2 regions of the Bacillus tequilensis genome follow, and region 1 is predicted to be linked to the other one. Evidence: riboswitches for the same ligand, from Rfam matches in the RefSeq annotation. Region 1 holds a riboswitch; the other holds the start of a gene.
What was found. Region 1 has a riboswitch for lysine ahead of G4P54_RS17145 (amino acid permease). Riboswitches for the same ligand answer to the same signal wherever they lie in the genome.
Positions count from the first base shown of each region.

Region 2: it holds a riboswitch for lysine, as region 1 does, so the genes downstream of both, G4P54_RS14555 (aspartate kinase) here and G4P54_RS17145 (amino acid permease) in region 1, are expected to answer to the same signal.

Region 1 covers NZ_CP048852.1:3,223,439-3,239,564, reverse strand. Annotated here, with positions in the region: gene modB (molybdate ABC transporter permease subunit) at 1-583, opposite strand, end outside; gene modA (molybdate ABC transporter substrate-binding protein) at 555-1,337, opposite strand; gene G4P54_RS17165 (substrate-binding domain-containing protein) at 1,444-2,370, shown strand; gene G4P54_RS17160 (LTA synthase family protein) at 2,398-4,251, opposite strand; gene G4P54_RS17155 (metal-dependent hydrolase) at 4,349-4,831, opposite strand; gene sspJ (small acid-soluble spore protein SspJ) at 4,997-5,134, shown strand; lysine riboswitch at 5,254-5,433, shown strand; gene G4P54_RS17145 (amino acid permease) at 5,537-6,946, shown strand; gene G4P54_RS17140 (iron-hydroxamate ABC transporter substrate-binding protein) at 7,161-8,108, opposite strand; gene G4P54_RS17135 (FecCD family ABC transporter permease) at 8,312-9,358, shown strand; gene G4P54_RS17130 (FecCD family ABC transporter permease) at 9,358-10,368, shown strand; gene G4P54_RS17125 (ABC transporter ATP-binding protein) at 10,384-11,193, shown strand; gene G4P54_RS17120 (efflux RND transporter periplasmic adaptor subunit) at 11,365-12,558, shown strand; gene G4P54_RS17115 (ABC transporter ATP-binding protein) at 12,542-13,231, shown strand; gene G4P54_RS17110 (ABC transporter permease) at 13,224-14,456, shown strand; gene rsiO (acid stress-sensitive anti sigma factor RsiO) at 14,489-14,899, opposite strand; gene oxdC (oxalate decarboxylase) at 14,964-16,121, opposite strand.
Region 2 covers NZ_CP048852.1:2,721,317-2,737,442, reverse strand. Annotated here, with positions in the region: gene lcfA (long-chain-fatty-acid--CoA ligase LcfA) at 128-1,810, shown strand; gene fadR (fatty acid metabolism transcriptional regulator FadR) at 1,928-2,512, shown strand; gene G4P54_RS14585 (enoyl-CoA hydratase) at 2,527-3,303, shown strand; gene etfB (electron transfer flavoprotein subunit beta) at 3,318-4,091, shown strand; gene etfA (electron transfer flavoprotein subunit alpha) at 4,127-5,104, shown strand; gene abfB (alpha-L-arabinofuranosidase AbfB) at 5,320-6,807, shown strand; gene trxA (thioredoxin) at 7,132-7,446, shown strand; gene uvrC (excinuclease ABC subunit UvrC) at 7,581-9,353, shown strand; lysine riboswitch at 9,418-9,597, shown strand; gene G4P54_RS14555 (aspartate kinase) at 9,724-10,953, shown strand; gene G4P54_RS14550 (YslB family protein) at 10,996-11,442, opposite strand; gene sdhC (succinate dehydrogenase cytochrome B558) at 11,732-12,340, shown strand; gene sdhA (succinate dehydrogenase flavoprotein subunit) at 12,374-14,134, shown strand; gene sdhB (succinate dehydrogenase iron-sulfur subunit) at 14,137-14,898, shown strand; gene G4P54_RS14530 (acyl-CoA thioesterase) at 14,958-15,407, shown strand; gene gerE (spore germination transcription factor GerE) at 15,518-15,742, shown strand; gene G4P54_RS14520 (MarR family winged helix-turn-helix transcriptional regulator) at 15,977-16,126, shown strand, end outside.

The DNA.
Region 1 (16,126 bases):
AAATAGCCGTCGGCAGCGTTTGCGTAACACCGGGGATGTTCCCTGCAAACATCAGTGTTGCGCCAAATTCTCCGAGCGCCCGCGCGAGGCTGAGGATGCTTCCGGTCAGCAATGAAGGATAGGCGAGCGGGACGGAAATATAGATAAATACCTTCCACCTGCTTGCGCCGTCTACCATGGCCGCGCCCTGTATATCGGGATCAATGTCAGCAAATCCGGTTTTGGCTGATTGATACATAAGCGGAAAAGCCACAACAGCCGAGGCGATCACAGCGGCCCACCAAGTGAAAATGACAGGCTGCTGAAAGAGCCATTCAATCGCTTGTCCGATGAAACTGTGCTTTCCGAATATAACAATCAAGATAAAACCGACAACTGTAGGCGGAAGAACGAGCGGAAGCATAAAAAATGTTTCGAGCACCGTTTTTCCGAAAAATGATGCCCGGGACATCCATGCTCCAGCCAATGTGCCGAGAATAATGACAGCAATACCGGCAGCTGCCGCCACCTGAAAGGAAAGCATAACAGGTGTGAAAAACTCTGAAGCGCTTATGCTACTTGGCAGTAAAGCCATATTTCTCAAATACTTTCATTGCTTCATCAGATTGCAGGTAATCGTAAAATTCCTTCGCTTCCTTACGGTGTTTTGTATCTTTTACAATCCCTAACGGATAGACAATCGGGCTGTGTGTATCTGCTTTTGCCTCGTCAATGATGTTGACCTTTTTAGAAATCAGTGCATCAGTTTTATAAACAACGCCTGCGTCTACATTGCCGGTTTCAACATAAGAAAGAACTTGGCGAACGTCTTTCCCGTAAACGATCTTATCCTTCACTTTGTCCCATAGAGACAGCTTTGTCAGCGATTCTTTCCCATAGGCCCCCGCCGGTACGGATTCCGGCGTGCCGAGGGCGATTTTTTCTGAATCAGCCAGATTGCTGAAGCCAGTCACAGGCGAATCTTCGTTTTTCGGTACGATCAGCACAATTTCATTGCCGACTAAATCAGTGCTGTCTTTTTTTGCGATATCCCCGTCATCCACCAGCTTTTGAAATTTATCCTCAGCGGCTGAGAAGAACAGATCTGCTCCTGCTCCTTGTGAAATCTGCTTTTGCAAGGCGCCGGATGAGCCATAGTTGTCTTGGATTGTCATGTTTTGATGTTCTTTTTCAAAATTCTTTTGGATTTCCTCAAGCGCATCTTGGGCGCTGGCGGCAGCTGAGATGGTTAACGTTACTTGTTTCTCGCTATCTGTTGAGGATTGGTTTGCAGAGCAGCCTGCTGCAAGCAGAAAAGCGGTTAAGGCTGCTGTTAACATGGAATACTTTCTAAACATGATTGCACCCCTTATAATTAGTTATAACTAATTATAACTGATTATGTTTGGTTTATGTGGGTTCTTTTGCATTGAAAAGGTATAATGAAATAGGAGAGTGATGATGATGAATGAAACCTCTTCCTATACGATAGAAGAAGTTGCAGGTTTGCTGAAGGTATCAAAGCTGACTGTTTATGATCTGATTAAAAAAGGCGTGCTGCCTGCTTACCGTGTCGGCAGGCAAATGCGTGTGGACGACGAAGATTTAAAGCAATATAAGACGAATATGAGAATGTCTCAGCCTATTGCTGCTGCTGAAGAGCCGAGAAAGCGGCAGGAGGCGGAGACAGACGGCAGATCGAATGTCATGATCAGCGGACAGGACATTTCGATGGATCTGCTCAGCAAGCATTTGGAGAATGCCATTCAGGAGACGCCGCTCCGCAAATATAAAGGAAGCTTAAACAGCCTGATTGATATGTTTCAAGGCAGATGCGACATTGTCAGCCTGCATTTGTACGATGCGGAAACGGGCCAATATAATGCACCTTATGTAAAACGGATTTTGTCAGGCGAACCATTTTGTCTCATCAACGCCGTTCTTCGCAAAGCAGGACTGTATGTGCAAAAAGGGAATCCGAAAAACATTCAAGGCTGGGAAGACTTAAAAAGAACTGATATCCGAATCATCAACAGAGAAAAAGGTTCTGGCGCAAGAGTGCTCCTTGATGAACAGCTTGGCTTGCTTGGTGTGAATTCGGCTGATGTAATGGGATACAGCGACATTGTGACCGATCATTACGCTGTCGCCTCACAAGTCTCAAGCGGACAGGCTGACGCGGGTATTGGAGCGCAGCACGCTGCACATATGGGCAGTGTAGATTTTATCCCGCTCATTGATGAACAATATGATATCGTCGTTTTGAAAAAACATGAACAGCTGCTGAAGGCTGTGAAGGAGATCTTGAACTCCGAGGAATATAAAGCGAATCTGTCTCATTTAAATGGCTATCAAACAAGGCTGACAGGCAAAGTGCTGCTGGAAACGTAAAAAATCCCTCTGGAAAGAGGGATTCTTTTATTCAGAAAACCTAAACAGGTCACCGTTTAAAATTTTATCAGAGAGAGACAGTTCTTCGTTTGCTTTCTCCTTAAAAGGAATACACGCATCCTGATCTTCCAGCACTTCGCCTGTTTTTTGGCTGTAGCACGTGTTTTTTGTGTATACATAGTCGTTCGTAATAAAGCTGCCGTTTCTCAGCACGGCGAATGGGGTGCGGTCATTTGACAGCAAATCATTGCCGAATTGAACATCGCCTTTTGTATCAATGCCGAGCAGATGCATCAGTGTCGGCCTGACATCGACCTGTCCTCCGGCATCAGAGATGATTTCCGGCTTTTGATCTGTTATTCCCGGGATATGTATAATCAACGGCACGCGCTGGAGCTGAATGTTGTCATACGGCGTGATTTCTTTTTTTCCTAAAAACTCGGCCATCGCCTCGTTATGGGCTTCTGAAATCCCGTAATGATCTCCCATAAATACAATCATCGAATTGTCGTATAAGCCTTCGTCCTTCAGTTTTTTGATGAAATGCTTCAATGCCTCATCTTCGTAGCGCACCGTGGTCACATAGCGGTTTAACAGGTTGCTGCTTGAATCAAATTCATCTATGAGCTGATCCTTTTCATCAATCTCAAACGGAAAATGATTCGTTAACGTGATGAAACTGCTGTAGAACGGCTGCGGCAGGCTTTTCAGCTTTCCGGCGGCCTGCTCTAAAAATTCCTTATCCTTTAAGCCCCAGTTTGTCGATGTGCCGGGAGTGACATGGAAATCATCAACATCAAAAAAACGGTCAATCCCAAATGTATCGTACATCACATCTCTGTTCCAAAATGTTTTATGGTTGGCGTGAAAGACGGCTGAATAATAATCATGTTGCTTGAGCGATTTGTACATCGTGTGAAATTGATGGTCGCTTTTCGTGAAAAAGACGGCTCCGCTAAGGGAAGGATACAGCGAGTTAGCGACGATGAATTCTGAATCAGATGTTTTGCCTTGTTCAGTTTGCTGATAGAAATAATCAAAGAAATAGCTTTTTTTGATCAGATCGTTCATAAACGGGGTAATTTCTTTTCCGTTTACCTTTTCATTCAGGACAAAGCTTTGGGTCGATTCAAGCGTCACAAAGATGACATTGCGCCCCTTTGCCAGCCCGAATTTGCTTTGGTCAGGCTTGCTGTAATCGGCCTCTGTGTAGTTTTTAACCGCAGTCATGCTGTCTTCATCTGCGAATGCTTTCGCGCTCATATTAACAGTCTGAGAAATCGTATCGTAGAGATGGAACTGAAACAGACCGATGCTTTTGACGAGCATTTCCCTGTCGAAGGAATGTGCCAAAAGCTTCGGCTGCTGTACTTCAGCAAGTGCCAAAGTGCATAAAATCATGCCGCAGGAAACTGCATAATACCGTTTGATCGTGCGGGGGGCGGCTTTTGTCCGCGGGTGTCTCTCTTTTCGGGCAAGCCATAAAAGAAAAAACAAATCCGCAAACAGGGCGATAAACAGAGGATTGAACAGCTCTTTTACACTGCTGCCCATATCGCTCATATTACTGGCCTGAAACAAAACCGGGATGGTGATAAAATCGATATAAAAGCCGTAAAAAATCGTGTTGGAGATCAAGATGACCGTCAGAACCAAATTGGCAATCAGCAAAAAGACCTGCTGCTTGTTTTCTTTCAAAAGCAGGCCGATCCCGAATAAAGGAAGGATAAAGCTGAGCGGATTGATCAGCAGCATCACTTCTTCTAACAGAGAATCGGTCTGCAAATCAAAACCGAGTTTATAGATCGCATATGTTTTGATCCACATCAATACGATCGAAAAACATAAAAACCGCTGATTGTGAAAAAAGGTTCCTTTCATCAATATGACCCCTCACGTTTCTTGATCATCTGCATGAAATGCTTCTTATGTAAACCTACTAAAAACAGCCCGTTCAGACAAGTATTCGCATTCATGTTTAAAACATGCGTGCATGGAACAGCATATAAAAATAATAACATGAAGCGATTGTCAGGCCGGCCAGCACCAGCTGCTCAGAAAAACTGCCTGTCTTCATATATAAGGGGAGCCGTACGCGGATCGTTGAAGGGAACAATAATTTAATGCCGTTCACCGTCCAAGCGTCGAGAATCAAATGGCTCGCCATTCCGATCATCAGCCCGGTGGATATGTTTTGATTTGGAATATATGTTGTTGTGATCAAAAACATAATGAGCAGAAACAGCAGGCTGTGTGTAAAAGTTCGGTGGCCAAAAACAGAGCTGACCACTTTCGATAAAATAGGAAATCTTCTCCCTATTTTGCTTTGCGTATGGCAGATATCGGGTATCAAAGCCCCAACCGCGCCTGACGCAGCCATAAGCACTGGATCAAATCCATAATAATAAGCCGCTGCCGTACAAGAAGCGATGCCTCCCATGATGTGTGTTTTTCCAGTCATTTCACGCTTCTCCTTTTATCTTTTGCAAAAATCTCTGAATTACAAATATATCAAGAGAATGTATGTTTGATCAACAGGACTTTTGATGATAAAAATGTCGTGCATAATTTTTAAAGGAAAAAGGCATCTTAAACATGTACCTATTTTCTAAAAGAGGTGATTCGAATGGGTTTCTTTAATAAAGAAAAAGGAAAACGTTCTGATAAAGAAAAAAACGTAATCCAAGGAGCTCTTGAAGATGCTGGTTCAGCCCTAAAAGATGATCCGCTTCAAGAAGCTGTGCAAAAAAAGAAAAATAATTGATAACCACATGCGGATAGGGCCTTGCTCTATCCGTATTTTCCATCTGTTCCCTTTGACAGATCATTCTTTCTTTGATAACCTTCTGGGAGTAACTGAATATTTAAATCCTCACTCTTTCTCAGTGAGGTAGAGGTTGCGCGGATGATGAGTCACACATGCCAGGCTGACAGGAGCTGTTAAACATGTGTAAAAGGCATCAGCGCCGAAGTGTGGAGAAAGCCGATCCTTCTCTATGCTGGGACTGTATCTGAATAAGTGCAGGACTGCCGCGTGCTTTTTCGCGGAGGGCTATCCGGAGATCAAGGGTGTGTGTTTCTTTAAGCATGGACTTTTGTTCAGGCTTTTTTTGCGTTTATATGATCTCGGGGTCTGGTCCGTACAAAGAATCATGGAGGTACTGAAATGGAACAGACGAAAAAATGGGGTTTTTGGTTATTAACGGCGTTTGTCGTTGGAAATATGGTTGGATCAGGAATTTTCTCCTTGCCGAGCTCGCTTGCTTCAATCGCGAGTCCGTTCGGCGCTATATCCGCCTGGCTTTTGACAGGTGCCGGCGTGCTGATGATTGCACTTGTTTTCGGGCATTTGTCCATTCGCAAGCCTGAGCTGACAGCGGGGCCGCAAAGTTATGCAAGAGCGCTGTTCGCTGATCCGAAGAAAGGGAACGCCGCCGGTTTCACAATGGTGTGGGGCTACTGGGTGGCGAGCTGGATCAGTAACGTGGCGATCATTACGAGTCTCGCCGGTTACTTGACTTCGTTCTTCCCGATTTTGGTTGATAAACGTGAAATGTTTTCGATCGGCGGGCAAGAGGTGACACTCGGCCAATTGCTGACGTTTGCAGTATGTACGATCTTGTTATGGGGAACGCACACGATTCTTGTTGCAAGCATTAACGGTGCAAGTAAATTGAACTTTGTCACAACGCTTTCTAAAGTACTAGGCTTTGTCTTCTTTATCGTTGCTGGGTTGTTTGTGTTTCAAACGGCATTATTCGGTCATTTTTATTTCCCGATTCAAGGAGAAAACGGCACAAGCATTGGAATTGGCGGCCAGGTGCATAACGCCGCGATTTCTACACTGTGGGCGTTTGTCGGAATTGAATCGGCGGTAATCCTATCCGGCCGTGCGCGTTCTCAGCGTGATGTGAAACGTGCGACAATTACCGGGCTGCTGATTGCCTTAAGCATTTATATTATTGTCACTTTAATTACGATGGGTGTTCTGCCGCATGATAAGCTTGTCGGCTCTGAAAAACCGTTCGTTGATGTACTGTATGCGATTGTTGGAAACGCGGGAAGCGTAATTATGGCGCTTTTGGCTATCCTTTGCTTATTCGGAACGATGCTCGGCTGGATTTTGCTTGGCTCTGAGGTTCCATACCAAGCTGCTAAAGCAGGAGATTTCCCGGCATTCTTTGCGAAAACGAATAAAAAAGGAAGCCCGGTTAACGCATTAGTGATTACAAATGTGATGTCACAGGTCTTCATTTTCTCGGTTATTTCCCGGACAATAAGTGACGCATTTACATTTTTAACGACAGCGGCAACGCTTGCGTATCTCATTCCGTATTTGGTATCAGCGATCTACAGCTTGAAGCTTGTGATCAAGGGCGAAACGTATGACCAGCTGAAAGGCTCCCGTCTAAAAGACGGATTGATTGCGATTTTAGCATGTGTATACTCCTTGTTTGTTATCGTAACAGGCACAGCGGATTTAACAACATTTATTCTCGGCATCGGTTTATTCTTTGTCGGCTTGATCGTTTATCCATTTGTGATTAAAAAGTTCCAGAAAGAAAAACAAGCATAAAACAAAAAAGACACCTGAGCTTTGCCAGGTGTCTTTTTTATTGAAATAACAATGGCTGACAGAAAAGCTGAAATAGATAATCGCATACGCAAAAATGTTTTTTCAGCCTTTCCGGCAAATCAAACAGAATGAGCGCTAAGATGAATACCGAAAGCGCATGTATCGATCTGCTGATGAGACAGCTCCATATGAATAGTCTATGCGGCTTTTCGGTTTATTTTGTTAAGCTTTCCGTAATAAACTTCAGTTGGCCTTCTAATGAAATCGGGTCTGTGAAATAGAAGCCAATCGGGTCAATCTTATAGACATGGCCATTTTTAACGGCGCTAAGGTTCTTCCAAATAGAGCTGTCAAATACGCCGCCATCATCACCGCCTGATTGCCATGGGCCTGCGAAAATATAATCCCCGGCGAAGTCAGGGAGCTTTTCTAATGAAATACTTGTATATCCAGGGCCCTGGTCAATGGCTTTTTCTTTTGTGAGCTTTGTGGCCTGCAGGCCGAGATCTTTGTAAATAATGCTTCCGCCTCTTCCGAAATCTTTACCGAATACGTAAATGTCTTTTCCGTTCGATTGCATGATGGAAATGGTTTTGTCACCGACGGCTTTTTTGATGTTTGTTTTAGCTGCCGCAACTTTTTTATCCCACTCAGCCAGCCATTTTTCGGCTTTATCTTCGGTTCCCGTCATTTTTGCGAATTCTTTCAGCTGTTCGATGTTGTTGAGCTTATCGTATTTTACCGCGACGGTCGGCGCGATCTTTTCAAGCTTTTTAATATCAGCGCCTTGGGTTGTCCAGACGATAATCAAATCAGGGTTCAAATCAATGACTTTTTCAACGGAAGTGCCGTCTCCGATGTTTGTGACACCGTCTGTTTTTCCTTTATAGTAAGGATTTTTAAATACATTCTCAGGCGCACCGACGACGTTGATGCCCAGTGTTTTGAAGTAGCCGTAGTAGCCGTCCGCCATGACAACCACCCGTTTAGGATGCTTAGGGATTTTTACATTCCCGTTTTCAGCCTTGTATGTAAAGGTTCCTTCGCCTTTTGAGCTAGAGGAAGAGCCTTTGCTTTCTGAGTTATTCCCGCAGGCTGCCAGCGCTGCAATCAATAGCAGGGCAAAAAACGCGGCTCCGATTTTCTTGTATATAGGGGTCATATCTCATACCTTCTTTCTGAAAAATGATGATAAAGAGAATCATTATCAATATAATTATACCATCGAGAGTGTTAGTTGGCATGATATTTTTGCGATGATATTCTCATTTTTGTTCAAAACGATCTATTACATCAGCAGAAAAAAGTGATATACTGGAACAACAATTGATAATCATTATCATTATCGGAAAGGAAGTACGGCTGTTGAGTCATAAGAAATATAGCCAGACTACATCAGAAGACATCCAATGGACGTCAAGGTCATATAGCGCGGTCATCGTCCTTATTGCAGGGATATGCTTGCTAGGCTTTGGCGCGCTTTTATCCATATCTCTCGGTGCAGCAGATATTCATTTGCGCACCATATGGGACGCCATTTTTCATTTTCAGCCGACTGAAACGTCCCACCAAATCATACACGACCTTCGGCTGCCGAGAACGGCTGCAGCCGCGCTTGTCGGCGCTTTATTAGCAGTGTCGGGGGCGATTATGCAGGGGATGACGAGAAATCCTTTGGCAGAGCCTTCGATTATGGGCGTTACATCTGGCTCCGCGTTTGCCATCTCGATTGCATTTGCCTTTTTTCCAGGGCTTTCTGCGATGGGGCTTGTACTATGGTCCTTTGCAGGAGCTGGGCTGGGGGCATCAACGGTAATGGGCATCGGCATGTTTGCAAGAGGCGGACTTACGCCTGTAAAGCTTGCGCTCGCGGGAACAGCAGTCACTTATTTCTTTACGGGGGTTTCAACCGCTGTTGCAATTCGCTTTGATGTCGCTCAGGATATCAGCTTTTGGTACGCAGGCGGTGTAGCGGGTGTGAAATGGTCGGGTGTCCACCTTTTGCTTCTCGCAGGGGCTGTCGGTTTAACGCTTGCTTTTATCATCGCCCGGTCGGTGACAGTGCTGAGTCTCGGTGACGAGCTGGCGAAAGGGCTTGGACAATATACATCAGCGGTGAAGGCAGTTGGCATGCTTGTCGTTGTGATTTTGACGGGAGCTGCGGTATCAATTGCCGGCACCATCGCATTTATCGGACTGATCATTCCCCATATTACCCGGTTTTTAGTCGGTGTGGATTATCGCTGGATCATTCCTTGCTCGGCGGTGCTTGGCGCTGTTCTGCTTGTGTTTGCTGATATTGCGGCAAGACTTGTAAACGCGCCCTTTGAAACGCCTGTCGGCGCGCTGACCTCTCTCATCGGCGTTCCCTTTTTCTTTTATTTGGCACGCCGTGAAAGGAGAGGGCTGTAATGAAAACAAAAACAAAAAAACCGCTCGTTGTGATGGCTGTAACCTTTCTGCTCATCGTGCTGGTCTTTTTTATCAGCTTGAATGCGGGCGTTATCAAAATTGCGCCGCTTAAAACGCTTCAGGTCTTCTTCGGCCAAGGAACGGCGCGTGATGAACTGGTTTTATTTGAGTTCAGGCTGCCCCGAATCATCCTTTCCTTGCTCGTTGGGGCAGGGATCGCTGTTGCCGGAGCCATTTTGCAAAGCGTGTCTCAAAATGATCTGGCTGAACCGGGTATTCTCGGAATTAACGCCGGCGGCTCACTAGCAGTTGTGCTTTTCATTTACTTTTTTCAAGGATCAGCTTCAGATCTCGGTTTTTTCGGAACATTTATGCTGCCATTCAGTGCTTTGGCAGGCGCAATCCTCGCCGCATTTCTGATCTATCTTCTGGCTTGGAAGAAAGGCGTGACACCGATTCGGCTGATTTTAGTCGGCATTGGCGTGAATGCCGGATTTAACGCCCTGCTGCTGATTTTTCAGCTCAAGATGGACCCTCATGATTTTATGCAAGCTGCGGTTTGGATATCCGGCTCGATCTGGGGGGCAAACTGGAATATGATCTGGGCGATCCTCCCTTGGATTGTGATCTTGCTGCCGTTTACTTTATATAAGGCACGCTATTTGAATATTTTGCAGCTTGGAGACCAATTAGCGACAGGGCTGGGCACTGCTGTTGAAAGGGAAAGACGGATTCTTCTTCTGGCAGCGGTCACTCTTGCCGCTTCATGTGTGGCAGCTGCAGGGGGCATCGCGTTTCTAGGATTGATTGCGCCCCACGTGGCAAGAAGGCTTACTGGACCTCGTCACCAGACGCTGATACCGGTCTCCGCCTTCATTGGCGCATTTCTGTTTTTGCTCGCTGATACGCTTGCGAGGAATGTATTGGCACCGTCAGAAATTCCGGTCGGGCTTGTCATTTCCGTGTTAGGTGCGCCTTACTTTATATATTTATTGATGAAAACGAATTAGAGGAGGGGGCCGAATATGCATTCATTAACAACCGATCAGCTTGGAATTGGTTATGGCGACAGGGTGATTGTTGAGGATTTAAATATTTCGATTCCTAAAGGGAAAATCACCACCTTAATTGGCCCGAACGGCTGCGGGAAATCAACGATTTTAAAAACAATGTCGAGAATCATGCGTTCGCATACAGGCGCCGTCTATTTAAACGGCAAAGCCATTCATAAAATGTCTACAAAGGACATTGCGAAAGATATGGCGATTCTTCCGCAGACACCTGAAGCGCCGAACGGTTTAACTGTGTCTGAATTGGTGTCGTACGGCAGGTTTCCGCATCAATCAGGATTTGGCAGATTACATGATGAAGATCGCCGGATTATCAAATGGGCGCTTGAAGAAACAGGCATGGCCGAATTCGCTGAACGGCCGATTGAGGCACTTTCAGGCGGACAGCGTCAGCGTGTATGGATAGCCATGGCGCTTGCGCAAGGGACTGAGCTGCTGCTGCTGGATGAACCTACAACGTATCTTGATCTCGCCCACCAGCTTGAAATTCTGCAGCTGCTTGACAGACTCAACAAAGAGCAGGGGCGGACGATATTAATGGTCATTCATGACCTTAACCATGCGGCCCGTTTTTCTCATTATATGATCGCACTCAAAAAAGGCACGGTCATCAAGGAAGGCACCGCACTGGAGGTCATGACACCGGACATTCTGAAGCAGGTATTTCAGATTGATGCCGAGATTGTGACTGATCCGCGTACAAATAAACCTGTATGTTTGACTTATGACCTGATTAAAAATGACAAAACGCTAGTTTCTGTGTAAGAAAAATCCCGGTTCAGAGCCGGGATTTTTTTATTTTTGTCTGCGAAAATACAATTTTACTATTTGGTTCCATTATTTCAAGAAATAGATTGAAAGTCTTTTTGAATTAATAGATAATATCGGTAGAATGTTTCGTAAATATTACATATTTTACAGAAAGAGGAGATCGTGGTGTCCAAGAAGAAAAAATGGCTTATTGGCGGTGCAATATGTGCCGGTGTGCTTGTATTGGCTGGGATCGGAGCCGTCGGTTTTACCTTTTTTACTCACATGAACCAAGTTGCCGTAACATCGGAGCCTTATGCCGAGTCGGTAGCTGTGTACATGGGAGGAGAATCAGAATCTGGCCAAACGTTTTCCGGAAAGGTTGAGCCTGAGAAACAGCAGAAGGTATATATTGATCCGGAAAAAGGCAGCATTAAAAAAACATATGTCAAAGAAGGCGACCAGGTTAAAAAGGGCGATAAGCTTTTTGAGTATGAGGGTGAGGATCATTCCGACGAGACTGAGCAAGCCAATTTGCAAATCGAAATGACAAATCTGCAAATCAGCCGTTTGCAAACATCAATAACGGAAACGGAAAAGAAGCTGAAGGCGGCCGGAAAAGAGGAGAAATCACAGCTTCAAGATGAGCTTGATCAGGCCAATTTCGATTTGAAAACGAGCCAGCTTGAGCTGAAGCAGCATCAAAAAGAGCTGGCTGCCCTGACAAAAAACAAAGGTTCCAATGTCATGACAAGCAAGCATGACGGGATCGTTCAAAGCGTCAATCAGGATATCGCTGACGGAGCAACAGGTGACCAAGCGGCAGGTCCGTATATCCAGATTGTTTCGACGGGGAAGTACCTGGTCAAAAGCCAAATCAACGAGCTGTTAATGGACACAATTAAAAAAGGCAGCAAAGTCAGAGTTACGCTGAAAACAGGCGGTGAAGGCGAGTGGAAAGGAAAGGTCGCCTCGATCGGCAAGCTTCCAGCGGGAGCAGGCGAGGGTGAGGAATCAGAAAGTTTTGCTGAGGAAGAAATGAACCCTCAATCCTCTAACTATCCGTTCACTATTATATTAGACAGCCATAAGGGTCTCGAAGTCGGCTATCATGTCAACATCGAAGTGATGGGTGATGAGGCTGATGCGGACACCATTAAACTGCCGTCCGACATGGTCATTCAGGATGACGGCGAACCATACGTGTGGAAAGCGGATGAGAAGCAGAAAGCGGTCAAACAGCCTGTGGAACTCGGGGATACTGATAAAAATGACATGGTGGAAATTAAGAACGGCCTGACGCCGGAAGATTATGTGATCTATCCTGATCCCGCGGTCAAGGAAGGAAAGCAGGTTACAGTCAATGCTGACACTGAATAATATTTCGAAATCGTACAGGCTGGGAAAAGAAGAAGTTCCAATCTTGAAGCATATTAATCTGACTGTCCAGGCGGGGGAGTTTCTGGCGATTATGGGGCCTTCCGGTTCTGGAAAATCAACGTTAATGAATATCATCGGCTGTTTGGACAGGCCAACCTCAGGAACGTATACGCTTGACCAGATAGATATTTTGAAAGGGAAGGACGGCGCTTTAGCCGAAATCCGCAATGAATCAATCGGGTTTGTATTTCAAACCTTTCATTTGCTGCCGCGTCTTACCGCGCTGCAAAATGTCGAACTGCCGATGATCTACAATAAAGTGAAGAAAAAAGAAAGAAGACAAAGAGCCTATGAGGCACTGGAAAAGGTCGGGTTAAAAGACAGAGTCTCTTACAAGCCTCCGAAGCTGTCAGGAGGACAAAAGCAGCGGGTGGCGATAGCGAGGGCCCTTGTCAATCAGCCGAGGTTTATTTTAGCTGATGAACCGACCGGGGCGCTTGATACGAAATCAAGCGAACAAATTTTGTCGCTGTTTTCTGAGCTCCATCAGGAAGGCAAGACCATTATTATGATTACCCACGACCCGGACGTCGCTAAAAAAGCTGACAGAACCGTATTTATCAGAGACGGTGAGTTGGTTTTAGATGAGAGAGGGGATATCAGCCATGCTTGAACATATTCGAATCTCTTTTCAGTCTATCTTTTCTCATAAATTAAGATCGATTTTGACAATGCTCGGTGTCATTATCGGCATAGCGGCAATTATCGCGATTGTTTCGATGCTGAAGGGCCAAAGTGAACAATTAAAGCAGAGCATGATCGGCATGGGGAATAACGCGATTAATGTTGTCTATCAGCCATTGGGCGGGGAAGAGCAGGGCAGCGGCTCTTCTCAGGTGTCGTATACGTCCGCGCCGCCTGTAGCGGAAGAAACAGTAAAGGCGATCAAATCCGATCCTATGATCAGAGGATTATCCTTATACTATTTGTCTGAAGACGCGAGCGTTTTTCATTTAACAAACGTTTCATATCCTCAAGTGTACGGAGTTGACGCTGATTATTTTGATATGTTCCCAATCCGTATAATCGAAGGAAGAAAGCTGACGGAAAACGAATTAAACAGCACACGCCAAGCGGTGATGATCAATGAGGCCGCCAGAGATGAACTGTTTCCAGACGGAGACGCTCTGCATCAAAACATTGAGATGAATGGTGTGCCGTTTAAGGTTGCCGGTGTGTTTAAAGAAAAAAATCAGCAGGACAGTATGTTTGAAGGCGACTACGCGAACCCTGTTTTGTACGCACCGAAAAAAGTGTGGCCGCTCATTGAAGGCTTTGATGCGCCAACTCAGATTGCTGTCCAGGCTGATTCGTCTGAGCATATTCAAGAAGCGGGTGTAATGGCTGCTGATCTTTTAAACCAAGGACTGTCTGATGCCGAGCTGGAAAAAGCAGAGTACAGCGTAGTAGATCTTCAGGAGATTGCACAGGAAATGGAATCCTTTAACCGGTCCTTTGCGTTGCTGCTTGGCGGAATCGCTAGTATTTCACTTTTGGTCGGCGGTATCGGCGTTATGAACATTATGCTCGTTTCCGTTACGGAGCGCACGAGGGAAATCGGGATTAAGAAAGCGCTCGGTGCTAAGCGGCGGGTGATTTTATTTCAGTTTTTAACCGAGGCTGTTGTGCTGACAAGCATTGGCGGAATACTCGGTGTCCTGGCGGGCTTCGGCATCGCTAAGCTGCTGACGGTCGTTTTTCCGATGCCTTTTATCGTCTCCGTTCCGGCTGTTGCGGGAGCACTCATCTTTTCAATGGCAGTCGGCATTATTTTCGGCTTGCTTCCGTCCATCAAGGCATCTAAACTTCAGCCTGTAGACGCGCTTCGCTATGAATAAAAAGAACGCATCCATTCGGAATGCGTTCTTTTTTAGCTTGGAAGGGCTGAGTTGCATTTGTCTAAGATCAAAAAAACGGCTGCGACGATCATTTCTTCTGTAGTGGACAGCCAGATGTCGCTCATCAATTGGTCTGTCGTGTAAGCAGTCATCCACAAAAACAGCAGCTGTACGATGCCGGCAAGAAAAATGAATAAGCGTTTTCCTGTCCTGAAAAATGTAAAACTATGTATGATCAGACGTTCAAAAGGTTCAAAGAATAACCCGAGGATAAGGAATAGCACGGCAAAAAGCAGGACATGAGCCGTTGAGCGGTAGCTTGTTCCCGCTAAAAAAAACAAAATGAAAATGACTGTATAATAGGTCAATACCACTGCGGCGGCGGCCAGCACGTACTGTGCGGAGAGCCGCAATAGACGTTTTGTAGAAGTTTGAAGTTTCACTGGTTCAGCTCCTTATGAAGTAAGGCTTGCAGAGAACGAGTGATCTCTGCAAGCTGTGAGTCTTTTATTTACTGCATTTCTTTTTTACAACCGGATGCTTTTCTTTTGAAAGAATATCGGTAAAGTCTTTGCCTAATTCAAGGTGCGCTTGAACAAATTTTTCAGGAAGCATAGCAAGCCATTGGTTTAAGGAAACATCGGCATAATGATCGTCTTTGAAGATTTCTAAAAAGACAAGCGGTTCATCCCCAAGATTTTCAACGTAATGGCCCATTGCAAATGGAACATATCCGACATCCCCGGCTTGGTAGTTAAACGTTCTGGCATGGCCGTCAGATGCAAAAACGGTCATTCTTGCCTTGCCGGAGATGTAGTATTGCCATTCATGAGTATTCGGATGCCAATGCAGCTCTCTCATGGCACCGGGTTCCACCGTTACGAGCGCGGATGCGATTGTTTTAGACACTGTAAAGTTTGTTGAATCTGCAATGTATACTTTTCCGCCCTCTGATTCAATCGGCTCCTGTTCCAGAAGGCGATAAGTAAATGGGTAAGGCACTTCGCCGTTCGGCCCTTCCACAATGTCATCTTTTAAACTGCCTGGGAGTTGATTTTCAAATATATATTTTTCTTTGCCAGGCAAATTGGCGATTTCTTCTTTTGTTACACCAAAGTTCGCAGCAATCACTTCTTTAGGGGTGTGGGCAAGCCAGTCTGTCAGCTGGAACGTGCTGTTTTCAGAGAATGATCCATCATCAAACACGAGCAGGAACTCAGCTCCTTCATCCAGGGCTTGAATGGAGTGCGGCAGGCCTGACGGGAAGTACCAAAGATCTCCTTCGCCTACATCATCGATAAAGCTGCGCCCTTTTTCGTCCACAATTGTGACTCTTGCACTTCCGTAAATCATATAAGCCCATTCAGCTTCTTTATGCCAATGCAGCTCGCGAATGGCGCCTGGCTTCAGCCGCATATTTACAGATGCGAGGTTTTCTGAAATCGGCAGCTCACGCACGGTGACCTCACGGGCGTATCCGCCTTTTTCTAATCGGTTATGAGTGTCAGAGAACGAGAATTTCATATTGCTGACGGTGCCATGATCGGTTTCCGGCGGAACGAGCATATCAGGATTTTGGCGGTCTCTTTCAATATTGCGCGGAATTTTTACCGTTGCTCCTTTGTCTCCTCTGATTGGCTGCGGAATGTCGTTTTGTTTTTTCATAAAAC
Region 2 (16,126 bases), 500 kb from region 1:
TGTTAATTGGTCTTATATATCTGTTCGTATCATGAGAAAAAGAAAGATTTACCTTTCTTTTTCTTTTTTTTGCCGTCTATCTGCTATAATGATAGGGTGAAACTCTAAAATCGAAAGGGGAGGTTTTATGCAGTCTCAAAAACCGTGGCTTGCCGAGTATCCCGACGATATCCCGCATGAGCTTCCGTTGCCGAACAAAACCCTGCACTCCATCCTGACAGACTCCGCCGCACGATTCCCTGACAAAACCGCAATATCTTTTTATGGAAAAAAACTCACCTTTCATGACATTCTGACGGACGCTCTTAAACTCGCAGCTTTTTTGCAATCTAATGGCCTGCAAAAAGGAGACAGAGTGGCTGTTATGCTGCCCAATTGCCCGCAATCGGTCATTTCTTATTATGGCGTCTTGTTTGCCGGCGGCATCGTGGTGCAGACGAATCCGCTTTATACCGAGCGTGAGCTAGAATACCAGCTGAGAGATGCCGAGGCTAGCGTGATCATCACTTTAGATTTGCTTTTCCCGAAAGCAATAAAAATGAAAACGTTATCAATTGTTGATCAGGTTTTGATAACCAGTGTAAAAGACTATTTGCCTTTTCCGAAGAATATTCTCTACCCGCTGACGCAAAAACAAAACGTGCACATTGATTTTGAAAAAAAAGATCATATCCATACGTTCGCCTCCAGCATCAAGCAGGAAAAAATAGAACTGCTGACAATCCCGAAGATCGATTCTGAACATGATATTGCTGTTCTCCAGTATACCGGAGGAACGACAGGGGACCCAAAAGGAGTGATGCTCACGCACCAAAATATTTTAGCGAATACTGAAATGTGCGCCGCTTGGATGTACGATGTGAAGGAAGGCGCTGAAAAGGTGCTGGGGATCGTCCCGTTTTTTCATGTCTACGGACTGACGGCAGTGATGAATTATTCGATTAAACTAGGCTTCGAAATGATTCTTCTTCCTAAGTTTGATCCGCTCGAAACGCTCAAAATCATCGACAAACAAAAACCGACGCTCTTTCCGGGCGCACCAACAATATATATCGGCCTTTTGCATCATCCCGAACTGCAGCATTATGATCTGTCATCCATTAAAAGCTGTCTGAGCGGATCAGCCGCGCTGCCTGTGGAGGTAAAGCAGAAATTTGAAAAGGTGACCGGCGGAAAGCTTGTGGAAGGCTACGGCTTGTCTGAGGCATCTCCAGTGACACACGCCAATTTTATCTGGGGGAAAAACAAGCCGGGCAGTATCGGCTGTCCTTGGCCGGGTACTGACGCAGCGATTTATTCTGAAGAGACGGGTGAGCTTGCCGCCCCGTATGAGCATGGAGAAATCATTGTAAAAGGTCCGCAAGTCATGAAAGGGTATTGGAACAAACCGGAGGAAACCGCCGCTGTACTGAGAGAAGGCTGGCTGTTCACTGGAGATATGGGCTATATGGACAAAGAGGGATTTTTCTATATTGCCGACAGAAAGAAGGACATCATCATCGCCGGCGGCTATAATATTTACCCGCGTGAAGTAGAAGAGGTGCTTTATGAGCATGAAGCCGTTCAGGAAATTGTCGTTGCAGGTGTGCCCGATCCCTACAGAGGAGAAACAGTAAAAGCATTTATCGTGTTAAAGAAAGATGCAAAAGCCGATGCAGAGGAACTGGACGCTTTTGCGAGATCCCGCCTTGCTCCCTATAAAGTGCCGAAAGCCTATGAGTTCAGAAAAGAGCTGCCGAAAACGGCGGTCGGGAAAATTTTAAGAAGGCGTTTACTTGAAGAAAAAGCTGAAAATCACCCTATCAAATAACAAATGGCATAAGAAAAAGAGAACACTTGTGAATAAACTTGACAAAGCCGAAAATCCTTTTTATTATGAAAATATGAATGAATAGTCATTCATTTCTATGGGAAGGAACGATGAACATTGAAGCAAAAACGGCCAAAGTATATGCAGATTATTGATGCAGCAGTAGAAGTCATTGCGGAAAACGGCTACCACCAGTCACAGGTATCCAAAATCGCCAAACAAGCCGGAGTGGCGGACGGCACCATCTATCTTTATTTTAAGAACAAAGAAGACATCTTAATTTCTCTTTTTAAAGAAAAAATGGGTCAATTTATTGAGCGGATGGAAGAGGACATAAAAGAAAAGACAACAGCGAAAGAGAAACTAGCACTCGTGATTTCAAAGCATTTTTCCCTTTTAGCAGATGATCATAACCTTGCGATTGTCACTCAGCTTGAACTCCGCCAGTCAAATTTGGAGCTGCGCCAGAAAATCAATGAAGTATTAAAAGGCTATATGAATATTTTGGATAATATTTTGACAGAAGGCATACAATCAGGCGAATTAAAAGAAGGCCTTGATGTCCGCCTCGCCCGGCAGATGATTTTCGGCACGATTGATGAAACCGTGACAACTTGGGTGATGAATGACCAAAAGTACGATCTCGCTGCCTTGTCAGACAGCGTTTTAGAATTGTTGGTGTCCGGAATTCACAATAAGTAAAGGGGTTCTGTCCTATGAATGCAATATCTCTGGCAGTTGATCAATTTGTGGCAGTCTTGACGATTCACAATCCGCCGGCAAATGCGCTTTCCAGCCGGATATTAGAAGAGCTGTCCGCCTGTCTTGATCAATGTGAGACAGATGCAGGCGTACGAAGCATGATCATTCACGGTGAGGGAAGATTTTTCTCAGCCGGCGCTGATATTAAAGAATTTACTTCCCTTAAAGGCAATGAGGATTCCTCACTGCTGGCTGAGCGAGGCCAGCAGCTGATGGAAAGAATAGAAGGCTTCCCAAAACCGATTATCGCGGCGATACATGGTGCTGCTCTTGGCGGCGGATTGGAGCTTGCGATGGCTTGTCATATCAGAATCGCGGCAGAAGACGCCAAGCTGGGGCTCCCGGAGCTTAACCTCGGTATTATACCGGGTTTTGCGGGGACACAGCGTCTGCCAAGATATATCGGTACAGCCAAAGCGCTAGAGCTCATTGGCTCTGGAGAACCGATATCCGGAAAAGAAGCGCTTGATCTCGGACTTGTGTCCATTGGAGCAAAGGATGAAGCAGAAGTGCTTGAAAAAGCAAAAGCACTTGCCGCTAAGTTTGCGGAAAAAAGCCCGCAAACGCTGGCATCTCTGCTTGAGCTTCTTTATTCCAACAAGGTGTATTCCTATGAAGGCAGCTTAAAGCTTGAAGCAAAACGGTTTGGAGAAGCATTTGAGTCAGAGGACGCCAAAGAAGGCATCCAGGCATTTCTCGAAAAAAGAAAGCCTCAGTTCAAAGGCGAATAAAAGGGGATATGATCATGAATCTATTTGTACTGATGAAACGGACGTTTGACACAGAAGAAAAAATCGTCATTGAAGCAGGAAAGATTCAGGATGATGGAGCGGAATGGGTCATTAATCCATACGACGAGTACGCGATAGAAGAAGCCATCCAGCTGAAGGAAAAGCACGGCGGAACGATCACTGCCGTCACTGCCGGCGGCGAAGAAGCGGAGAAGGAATTGCGTACGGCGCTTGCCATGGGATGTGACCAAGCCGTTTTAATCAACATAGAAGATGATCTCGAAGAACCCGACCAATATTCCATTTCTCAAGTGTTATACCACTACATGAAGGATCAGGAGTTTGATTTGATTCTCGGCGGAAATGTAGCCATCGACGGAGGATCAGGACAAGTGGCCCCTCGGCTTGCCGAGCTTCTGGACATTCCGTGCATCACAACGATCACAAAACTCGAAATCAACGGCACTGATGCGGAAGCGGAAAGGGACGTCGAAGGGGATGTTGAAAAAATCAAAACGACACTCCCATTGCTTGTCACGGCTCAGCAGGGCTTGAACGAACCGCGCTATCCATCTCTTCCGGGAATTATGAAGGCCAAGAAAAAACCGCTTGAAGAGCTTGAGCTTGATGATCTCGGCCTTGACGAAGAGGATGCTGAGCCAAAGCTGAAAACTATTGAACGTTTTCTGCCGCCGAAAAAAGAGGCAGGGAAGCTTCTCAAAGGCGAACCTGCCGAACAGGCAAAAGAGCTCGTCTCATTGCTCCGCAGCGAAGCTAAAGTTATTTAAAGCTTGGACATTCAAAGAAACAGGGGGATGTTAGAATGGGAAAAAAAGTGATCGTACTCGGAGAAGTTCGCGACGGAGAATTGCGGAATGTCACCTTTGAAGCAATAGCTGCGGGAAGAACCATTTCAGACGATGGAGAAGTCGTCGGCGTTCTGATCGGAGAAAACGTACAAAACACCGCACAGGAGCTTATCCATTACGGAGCCGATAAAGTTCTCACAGCCGAGGATCCGAAGCTGAAAGCATACACCGCAGACGGATACAGCCAGGTTATGAGGGCCATTATTAACCAAGAAAAACCTGATTCGGTCATATGCGGGCACACGGCAATGGGCAAGGATCTTTCACCGAAGCTTGCCGCCCGGCTGCAAACAGGTTTAATTTCTGATGTTACCGATGTAAGCGTTACTGGAGAAAATGTCGTATTTACAAGACCGATTTACTCGGGAAAAGCGTTTGAACGTGTCATTTCAACCGATCCGATGATTTTTGCAACGATTCGCCCCAATAATATTCAGGCTTCAGAAAAAGATGCCGGCAGGTCGGGAAGTATCGAAAGCGTTGATGTTTCTCTTACTGACCTCCGCACCGTTGTTCAGGAGGTCGTGAAAAAAACAGCGGACGGCGTTGATCTCTCTGAAGCAAAAATTATCGTTGCGGGCGGCCGCGGAGTCAAAAGCAAGGAAGGATTTCAGCCGCTGCAGGAGCTTGCCGAGGTGCTGGGAGCCGCAGTCGGAGCTTCCCGCGGGGCGTGCGACGCCGACTATTGCGATTACGCTCTCCAAATCGGCCAGACCGGAAAAGTCGTCACCCCAGATTTGTACATTGCCTGCGGCATATCCGGCGCTATCCAGCATTTGGCCGGCATGTCAAACAGTAAGGTGATTGTCGCTATCAATAAAGATCCCGAAGCAGATATCTTTAAAATAGCGGATTACGGAATTGTAGGCGATTTATTTGAAGTCGTTCCGTTATTAAGTGAGGAATTCAAGCAATTAAATATACACTCATAGAGAAAACCCCGGACTGCTGAAGTTCGGGGTTTTTGTATGTGGAGATACATACGTACAAGTATAAAGTTCATGCAGGAAACGTCGTTGACATGTACGAACATATATAATAAAGTTTCTTTAAAAGCGCTTACATTCATGCTGACTCCTCAGGCAAAAGACAGATCGTAAATTTGACTGTGGTGCTTTTCATATCCGTATGAAAGGAATGGTCAGGCATGTCTGAACATCAAGCAGTAATCCAGACAGATATTGTAAAAGGAACCATTAACAAAAATATATACGGTCACTTTGCAGAGCATTTAGGAAGAGGGATTTATGAGGGCATCTGGGTTGGCGCGGATTCACACATTCCCAACATAAACGGCATACGAAAGGACGTGCTGGAAGCGCTCAAACAGCTGCATGTCCCCGTCCTCAGGTGGCCGGGCGGGTGCTTTGCGGACGAATACCATTGGGCAAACGGTGTCGGAGACCGTAAGACGATGCTTAACACACACTGGGGCGGAACCATTGAATCAAATGAATTCGGAACGCATGAATTTATGATGTTTTGCGAGCTGCTCGAATGCGAGCCGTACATTTGCGGCAATGTCGGAAGCGGAACCGTTCAGGAAATGGCGGAATGGATCGAGTATATGACCTTTAAAGAAGGCACGCCAATGTCAGACTGGAGAAAACAAAATGGAAGAGAGGAGCCCTGGAAGCTGAAATATTTCGGCGTGGGCAATGAAAACTGGGGGTGCGGCGGCAATATGCACCCTGAATACTACGCAGATTTGTACCGGCGTTTTCAAACCTATGTCCGCAATTACAGCGAAAATGACATATATAAAATTGCAGGCGGCGCAAATGTGGATGACTTTCATTGGACAGATGTGCTTATGAAAAAAGCCGCTGGCCTGATGGACGGATTGAGCCTTCATTATTACACGATTCCGGGTGATTTCTGGAAAGGCAAAGGATCAGCCACAGAGTTCACGGAGGATGAGTGGTTCATTACGATGAAAAAAGCCAAATATATCGATGAATTAATTCAAAAGCACGGCACCATTATGGACCGATACGATCCGGAGCAGCGGATCGGGCTGATTATTGATGAGTGGGGCACGTGGTTTGATCCTGAGCCAGGCACGAACCCCGGTTTCCTATATCAGCAAAATACCATTCGTGATGCGCTGGTGGCGGCTTCTCATTTCCACATCTTCCACAAGCATTGCCGCCGGGTGCAAATGACAAATATCGCCCAAACGGTCAACGTTCTTCAAGCGATGATTTTGACTGAGGGAGAGCGGATGCTTTTGACACCGACATACCATGTATTTGATATGTTTAAGGTACACCAGGACGCTTCACTTTTAGAGACTGAAACAACGTCTGCTGACTACGAATGGAAAGGGGAAACGCTGCCGCAAATCAGCATTTCGGCATCGAAACATCCAGAAGGCGATATCAACATCACGATCTGCAACATCGATCATCAAAACAAAGCGGAGGCTGAAATCGAGCTGAGAGGCCTTCACAAGATAACGGACCAATCTGGCGTCATACTCACGGCAGAAAAAATGAATGCGCATAACACGTTTGACGATCCTCATCACGTCAAACCGGAACCTTTCAGCCGATATACGCTTCAAAAAAACAAACTGAAAGTAAAGCTGCCGCCCATGTCGGTTGTTTTACTCACAGTGCGGGCGGATTCTTAATCGCGCGGGCGCCGGAGCTTCATGCCGGTGCTCTTTTTCATGTTTTAAAACAGCTCCGGGAGGGCATGGTAAAGGTAAATGACAGTGAAGAGGAGATGTTATCCTATGCTTCGTACCATTCTGATGATCATCGGGGCTATTGTAGTGATCGGGGCCATAATCAGATTTGTGTTTTAATAACGCTTACATATCCCATTCAATCCTAATAAACATGAGTAAACCGATTGTGACCAGGAAAAAATAATTTGTAAGCATTAAAATAGCGTGAACGAATGGGAGATGCTATACTAAAAATCATCATTTCACAATTGGAGGAATTCAATAATGGCTATCGTAAAAGCAACTGATCAATCTTTCTCAGCTGAAACAAGCGAAGGCGTCGTACTGGCAGACTTCTGGGCTCCTTGGTGCGGACCTTGCAAAATGATTGCACCTGTTCTTGAAGAAATGGATCAAGAAATGGGAGACAAACTGAAAATCGTAAAAATCGATGTGGACGAAAACCAAGAAACAGCCGGAAAATACGGCGTTATGAGCATCCCGACACTTCTTGTGTTAAAAGACGGAGAAGTTGTTGAAACTTCTGTCGGCTTCAAACCGAAAGAAGCGCTTCAAGAGCTTGTAAACAAACATCTTTAAGTTTCGGCTGCTTAAGCCAGAGCGATTCCGATTGAGGGATCGCTTTTTTTTATTCGCCAATCGTGAACATAGAGAAAAACAAACGTTCGTGTTAAACTGGAAACATAGGATTAAAACATAAGGAAGGGTACCATATGAACAAACAACTAAAAGAAAAACTAGCCCTCCTTCCCGATCAGCCGGGGTGTTATCTCATGAAGGACCGGCAGCAGACTGTAATCTACGTAGGAAAAGCAAAAGTGCTGAAAAACAGAGTGCGCTCCTATTTCACCGGTTCTCACGACGCGAAAACACAAAGGCTTGTGACGGAAATCGAGGATTTTGAATATATCGTGACGTCCTCCAATCTTGAAGCGCTGATTTTAGAAATGAACCTAATCAAAAAGCATGATCCAAAATACAATGTCATGCTCAAAGACGACAAAACCTATCCTTTCATAAAACTCACCCATGAACGTCACCCAAGGCTGATCGTCACCCGCAATGTCAAAAAAGACAAAGGGCGCTATTTCGGGCCGTACCCGAATGTACAGGCCGCAAGGGAAACAAAAAAACTGCTCGACCGTCTGTATCCTCTCAGAAAATGCTCCAAGCTGCCGGACAGAGTGTGCCTTTACTATCATCTCGGCCAATGTCTCGCTCCGTGTGTTAAGGACATTTCCGAAGAGACGAACAGAGAGCTGGTTGAGGGCATAACCCGTTTCTTAAAGGGCGGCTATAATGAGGTCAAAAAAGAGCTTGAAGAGAAAATGCATGAAGCTGCCGAGAATCTTGAGTTTGAGCGGGCAAAGGAGCTTCGTGATCAAATCGCCTATATTGAATCAACGATGGAAAAACAAAAAATGACGATGAACGATTTAGTCGACCGTGACGTATTCGCCTATGCGTATGATAAGGGCTGGATGTGCGTACAGGTCTTTTTCATCCGCCAAGGAAAGCTTATAGAACGAGATGTCAGCATGTTTCCTCTCTATCAGGAAGCAGATGAGGAGTTCCTTACGTTCATCGGGCAGTTCTATTCAAAAAACAACCATTTCCTTCCTAAGGAAATACTAGTGCCTGACAGCGTAGATCAATCTATGATTGAACAGCTGCTGGAAACAAACGTTCACCAGCCGAAGAAAGGCGCGAAAAAAGAACTGCTCATGCTGGCCCATAAAAACGCGAAAATCGCACTGAAAGAAAAATTCTCCTTAATCGAGCGGGATGAGGAACGTTCCATTGGGGCTGTGCAGAAACTCGGTGAAGCGTTGAATATTTATACGCCTCACAGAATTGAAGCATTTGATAACTCAAACATACAAGGGACAAATCCGGTTTCCGCGATGATCGTGTTTATGGACGGCAAACCGTACAAAAAGGAATACCGCAAATATAAAATCAAAACCGTTACAGGGCCGGATGATTACGGATCAATGAGAGAGGTGGTCAGAAGACGCTATACGAGAGTGCTTCGCGAAAACCTGCCGCTGCCCGATCTGATTATCATTGACGGAGGAAAAGGACAGATCAACGCCGCAAGAGATGTCATTGAAAACGAACTCGGCTTGGATATCCCAATTGCCGGTTTAGCGAAAGATGAAAAGCACAAAACCTCAAATTTACTCATCGGGGAGCCGTTGGAGACAGTGTATTTGGAACGAAACAGCCAGGAGTTTTACCTGCTGCAGCGCATTCAGGACGAAGTGCACCGGTTTGCAATCAGCTTTCACAGGCAAATCCGCGGAAAAAGCGCGTTTCAATCCGTGTTGGACGACATCCCCGGTATCGGCGAGAAAAGAAAGAAAATGCTGTTAAAGCATTTCGGTTCCGTTAAAAAAATGAAGGAAGCAAGCATTGAGGACATTCAAAAAGCAGGTGTTCCCCAAGCGGCGGCTCAGCTGCTTTACGACAAATTACAAAAATAATATTGTCCTTTTGAATAAGATCTGATAAAATGTGAACTAATTTCATAGTTAGATCGTGTTATATGGTGAAGATAGAGGTGCGAACTTCAAGAGTAAGCCTTTGGAGAAAGATGGATTCTGTGAAAAAGGCTGAAAGGGGAGCGTCGCCGAAGCAAATAAAACCCCATCGGAATTATTTGCTGGCCGTGCATTGAATAAATGTAAGGCTGTCAAGAAATCATTTTCTTGGAGGGCTATCTCGTTGTTCATAATCATTCATGATGATTACTTGATAAGCAATGAGAGCATTTCCTCTCATTGCTTTTTTTATTGTGGACAAAGCGCTCTTTCTTCTCACCCGCACGAACCAAAATGTAAAGGGTGGTAATACATGGGTCTTATCATACAAAAATTCGGAGGTACTTCCGTCGGCTCGGTCGAAAAAATCCAAAACGCAGCAAACCGCGCGATTGCAGAAAAACAGAAGGGCCATCAAGTCGTTGTTGTCGTTTCGGCTATGGGAAAATCCACTGACGAATTGGTCAGCCTTGCAAAAGCAATTTCTAGCGAGCCGAGCAAACGCGAAATGGACATGCTGCTGGCGACAGGCGAGCAGGTCACCATTTCCCTGCTTTCAATGGCGCTGCAGGAAAAAGGCTATGACGCTGTGTCTTACACTGGCTGGCAGGCGGGAATCCGCACGGAAGCCGTTCACGGAAACGCCAGAATTACAGATATCGACACTTCGGCTTTAGCAGACCAGCTTGAAGAAGGAAAGATTGTCATTGTCGCAGGATTCCAAGGCATGACAGAGGACTCTGAAATCACGACACTGGGCCGGGGCGGTTCAGACACAACAGCAGTCGCTTTGGCTGCCGCATTAAAAGCGGATAAATGTGACATATACACGGACGTGCCCGGAGTGTTTACAACTGATCCGCGCTATGTGAAATCAGCGAGAAAGCTTGCCGGCATCTCATACGATGAAATGCTTGAGCTTGCCAATTTAGGCGCCGGCGTCCTCCATCCGAGAGCCGTTGAATTCGCGAAGAATTACCAAGTGCCGTTAGAAGTGCGTTCAAGTACAGAACCAGAAGCGGGAACATTAATTGAGGAGGAATCATCCATGGAGCAAAATTTAATTGTCAGAGGCATTGCGTTTGAAGATCAAATCACAAGGGTAACCATTTACGGGCTGACGGGCGGCCTGACAACGTTGTCTACCATTTTTACAACACTGGCCAAAAGAAACATTAACGTTGATATCATTATCCAAACGCAAACCGGAGACAACCATACCGGAATTTCCTTCTCTGTCAAAACAGAAGACGCAGACCAAACCGTTGCAGTGCTTGAAGAATACAAAGGCGCGCTTGAATTCGAGAAAATCGAGACGGAAAGCAAATTGGCTAAAGTATCCATTGTCGGGTCTGGCATGGTATCAAATCCTGGTGTAGCGGCTGAAATGTTTGCTGTACTTGCGGAAAAGAACATTTTAATTAAAATGGTCAGTACATCTGAAATCAAAGTGTCAACCGTTGTAAGCGAAAATGACATGGTGAAAGCGGTCGAAGCGCTGCACGATGCATTTGAGCTTTCAAAACACCCTTCAGCTGTGTAATGACATCAAAAAGGCGGGACTATGCAGTCACCGCCTTTTTGTTTACACTGGGTCTTTCATATCCCATTTCACAGTCAGAACCACTTTATCGGCTCTCTTTTTCACTTGTTCGTATGATTCTGCAATCTGCTCATTCATCAATTGAATTTGTTCAGCGATAAAACCAGCCTCAAGCTGAAAGCAAGGCTCTTTCTGATATTTCAGCCGGTTGGAAATGATCGGCCCTTCAAGTTCAAATTCAAGCTCCTGTTTTTTAGTGCTTACGTTGGTGAGGGTTCCCCAGCCCGCTTCTTCAAAGAAGGCCGGAAATTCCTCCCATGATTCAAGAGGAAACTTACGGGCGAGATGTTTTCCTGCCCAATACATCATGGAAGAGTAATCTTGGCCAAGCATATCTGGGAGAACGATCTCTCGTATTAGTTCGTAGGCATAAGCGTTCATTTCAATTTCTTTAAGGCTGTCAATAGATGCTTCATATTTAGACTTCATATCTGTCTCCCCTCTCCTTCGTATATTATAGCTCAAACAGGGGGGAGGATTACAGAATGATCCTGTAATTCTAATGAAAAATTAAGCAGAAACATATATTAATAAAATAAAATTTTTCAATCAACTAATCAATTCGGAAAATTGCAATTTATGTACGCGTTTTCTTGACGCCCTTTTGAGGGAGGAGTAAAATGAAATTGTCAATAAATCTTAATAAAGTGCTTACAATTGAAAGAAGTGGGGGAAGAAATTTAGCACATTTCGCACTTATCAAACAGGGGGTAAAGTAATGTCTGGGAACAGAGAGTTTTATTTTCGAAGATTGCATTCCTTGCTTGGTGTCATACCGGTCGGCATCTTTCTTATTCAGCATTTAGTCGTCAACCAGTTTGCCGCAAGGGGCGCTGAAGCATTCAATAATGCTGCTCATTTTATGGATAGTCTGCCTTTCAGGTATGCCTTGGAAATTTTCATTATCTTTCTACCATTAATTTATCATGCAGTTTATGGTGTGTACATAGCGTTTACTGCAAAAAATAACGCAGGCCAATACAGCTATATGAGAAACTGGCTCTTCGTCCTGCAGCGTGTAACCGGTATTATCACCCTCATTTTTGTCAGCTGGCACGTGTGGGAAACCCGTATTGCCGCACAAATGGGCGCTGAGGTTAATTTCGACATGATGGCGAATATTTTGAGCTCTCCGGCTATGCTTGGCTTTTACATTGTCGGTGTTTTATCGACAATTTTCCACTTCTCGAACGGTTTATGGTCTTTCGCTGTTACATGGGGCATCACGGTAACGCCTCGTTCTCAAAGAATTTCGACGTACGTTACGCTGATTATTTTTGTTGCACTGTCTTACGTAGGCTTAAAAGCGATTTTTGCATTTGTATAAGAGTACTAGATTAACAGAGGGAGAGGGGCTATCATGAGTCAATCAAGCATTATCGTAGTCGGCGGGGGTCTTGCGGGCCTTATGGCGACAATTAAAGCAGCGGAATCAGGAATGGCGGTTAAGCTGTTTTCCATCGTTCCTGTCAAACGTTCTCATTCGGTTTGTGCCCAAGGCGGCATAAACGGAGCGGTCAATACAAAAGGGGAAGGTGACTCTCCGTGGGAACATTTTGATGACACTGTATACGGAGGCGACTTTCTGGCCAACCAGCCGCCGGTCAAAGCGATGTGTGAAGCGGCACCTTCTATCATCCACTTACTAGACCGGATGGGCGTCATGTTTAACCGGACGCCTGAAGGGCTGCTGGATTTCCGCCGATTCGGGGGTACACAGCATCACAGAACAGCCTATGCGGGTGCGACGACGGGACAGCAGCTGCTTTACGCACTGGACGAGCAAGTGCGCAGATACGAAGTTGCGGGATTAGTCACAAAATACGAAGGCTGGGAATTCCTTGGCGCCGTATTGGATGATGACAGAACCTGCCGCGGAATTGTGGCGCAAAACCTGACAAACATGCAAATTGAATCCTTCCGTTCTGACGCTGTCATTATGGCGACGGGCGGACCGGGAATCATTTTTGGGAAATCGACTAACTCCATGATTAATACAGGATCTGCTGCGTCAATCGTTTATCAGCAGGGAGCGTATTATGCAAACGGAGAATTCATTCAAATTCACCCGACAGCCATACCTGGCGATGACAAACTAAGGCTGATGAGTGAATCAGCGCGCGGTGAAGGCGGACGCGTGTGGACATATAAAGACGGTAAACCGTGGTATTTCCTTGAGGAAAAATACCCGGCTTATGGAAATCTGGTGCCGCGTGATATCGCGACACGTGAAATATTTGATGTGTGTGTGAACCAGAAGCTCGGCATCAATGGCGAAAACATGGTGTATCTCGATCTGTCTCATAAAGATCCGAAAGAGCTTGATATTAAGCTTGGCGGCATCATTGAGATTTATGAGAAATTCATGGGAGACGACCCGCGGAAGCTTCCGATGAAAATCTTCCCGGCGGTCCATTACTCTATGGGCGGTTTATGGGTGGATTATGATCAAATGACAAACATCCCGGGACTGTTTGCAGCTGGGGAATGTGATTACTCCATGCACGGCGGCAACCGTTTGGGAGCAAACTCCCTGCTTTCTGCGATTTACGGAGGAATGGTGGCCGGACCGAATGCAGTGAAATATGTAAACGGCTTAGAATCTTCAGCTGAAGACATGTCTTCCTCTTTATTCGACGCTCACGTCAAAAAAGAAGAAGAAAAATGGGCTGAGATGATGGCGATGGACGGGACCGAAAATGCCTATGTTCTTCACAGAGAGCTCGGTGAGTGGATGACGGCCAACGTCACGGTTGTCCGCCATAATGACAAGCTTTTGAAAACGGATGACAAAATCCAGGAATTAATGGAACGCTTTAAAAAGATCAACATCAATGACACGACAAAATGGAGCAATCAGGGAGCGATGTTCACGCGCCAGTTCTCGAATATGCTTCAGCTTGCTAGGGTGATTACCCTTGGCGCTTACAACCGCAATGAAAGCCGGGGCGCCCATTATAAACCGGATTATCCTGAACGTAATGATGATGAATGGCTCAAAACCACAATGGCTAAACATGTAAGCCCGTATGAAGCGCCGGAATTTGAGTATCAGGATGTCGATGTATCACTGATAACGCCTCGGAAACGGGATTACTCGAAGAAGAAGGTGGCGAAATAATCATGAGTGAACAAAAAACCATACGATTTATTATCACACGTCAAGATACAGCTGACAGCACGCCTTACGATGAGGAATTTGAGGTTCCATACCGCCCGAACCTGAACGTCATTTCCGCTCTGATGGAAATTCGCCGGAATCCGGTTAACGCGAAAGGTGAAAAGACAACCCCAGTCACATGGGATATGAACTGTCTTGAAGAAGTATGCGGCGCATGTTCAATGGTCATAAACGGGAAGCCCCGCCAGTCTTGTACGGCACTTATCGACCAGCTTGAACAGCCGATCCGTTTAAAACCAATGAAAACATTTCCGGTCGTGCGTGATTTACAGGTTGACCGAAGCAGAATGTTTGATTCATTGAAAAAAGTAAAAGCGTGGATACCGATTGACGGCACGTACGATTTAGGACCGGGACCGAGAATGCCGGAAAAACGCCGCCAATGGGCATATGAATTATCAAAATGCATGACGTGCGGCGTCTGCCTTGAAGCCTGCCCGAATGTGAACAGCAAATCGAAATTCATGGGGCCGGCACCGATGTCTCAAGTTCGCTTGTTTAACGCACATCCGACTGGCGCCATGAACAAATCTGACCGATTAGAAGCACTGATGGATGAAGGCGGCCTTGCAGATTGCGGCAACTCGCAAAACTGCGTTCAATCATGTCCGAAAGGCATCCCGCTCACCACTTCGATTGCAGCCTTAAACAGAGATACAAACTTACAAGCGTTCCGCAATTTCTTCGGAAGCGACAGAGTATAAGAAGAAAAAACCTCTTCCGCATGGGAGAGGTTTTTTTAACAATAAGGAGATGAATAAAGATGAAGCTTCCCGCTTATATTGATCTGACTTTTCAAGAATGGAAAACATCCTTTTCTTTTTTTATTGAAGTAGCCGTGCGATTTTCCGAGACGGACATGTTCGGTCATATGAATAATGTAATCCCTTTCATATATTTTGAGGAGGCGCGGATTTCTTATTTTAAAAAGCTGAACATGATGAATGAAAGCAAACAGACCATGACAGTCGTGGCAAGCCAGCAATGCGATTATTTGCGCCAAGTCATGCCATATGAAGAGCTGCGCATTTATGTAAAAACAAGCGCGGTCGGCAGTTCATCTCTTACCCTGCATTATTTCGGAGAGAACCGCAATGGCGAGCCCTGCTTTACCGGAGCTGTAGTGATGGTCCAAGTCTCAAAGGAAAGCGGCAAGGCTGTCAGCTGGACGAGTGAGGAGAAAGAAATCCTTCTTCATACACGATTGAACTAATTCTTTTGTAGACGTCACCTCCTGTGCCCTTCTTACATAAGATATCTTGACTATATCAAAACCCATTCGTTTCTGATTCGCTCTCACCTTAGCAAGGAGGGTTACAATACTTGAAGGAGAAAGAATTTCAATCGAAGCCGCTGCTAACGAAAAGAGAAAGAGAAGTGTTCGAATTGCTCGTTCAAGATAAGACAACAAAGGAGATTGCAAGCGAGCTATTTATCAGTGAGAAAACCGTTCGAAACCATATTTCAAATGCCATGCAGAAATTGGGTGTGAAAGGGCGTTCGCAAGCCGTTGTTGAGCTTCTTAGAATGGGTGAGCTAGAGCTTTAATCCTTGCCGGTATTCCTTCTTTTCAGGAAGGAGCCGGTTATTGCTGTTTGTCATGTTCGAAACCATATTTGGAATGCTGTGCAAAATTTGGATGGCAAGGCATAAACGATTTGATGTTGTTTGACTAAAGTCCTCTATTTCTCTCCCGCGAGTCTTGCATTTTCTTCAAAAAAGAAGGAAAATAGACACGGAACGCTTTTGTGCGTAAGAGATCCTTGAGTGAGGGATGGACAAATGACATCAAAACCTTTGGAGCATGTTGCGGATATTGAAAAGTCACTCCGCCACATTGCCGCGATCATCAAGCAAAAAGGACGAGAGATCCTTAACCAATATGCGATTACGCCGCCGCAATTTGTCGGCCTGCAATGGCTTTTTGAACTA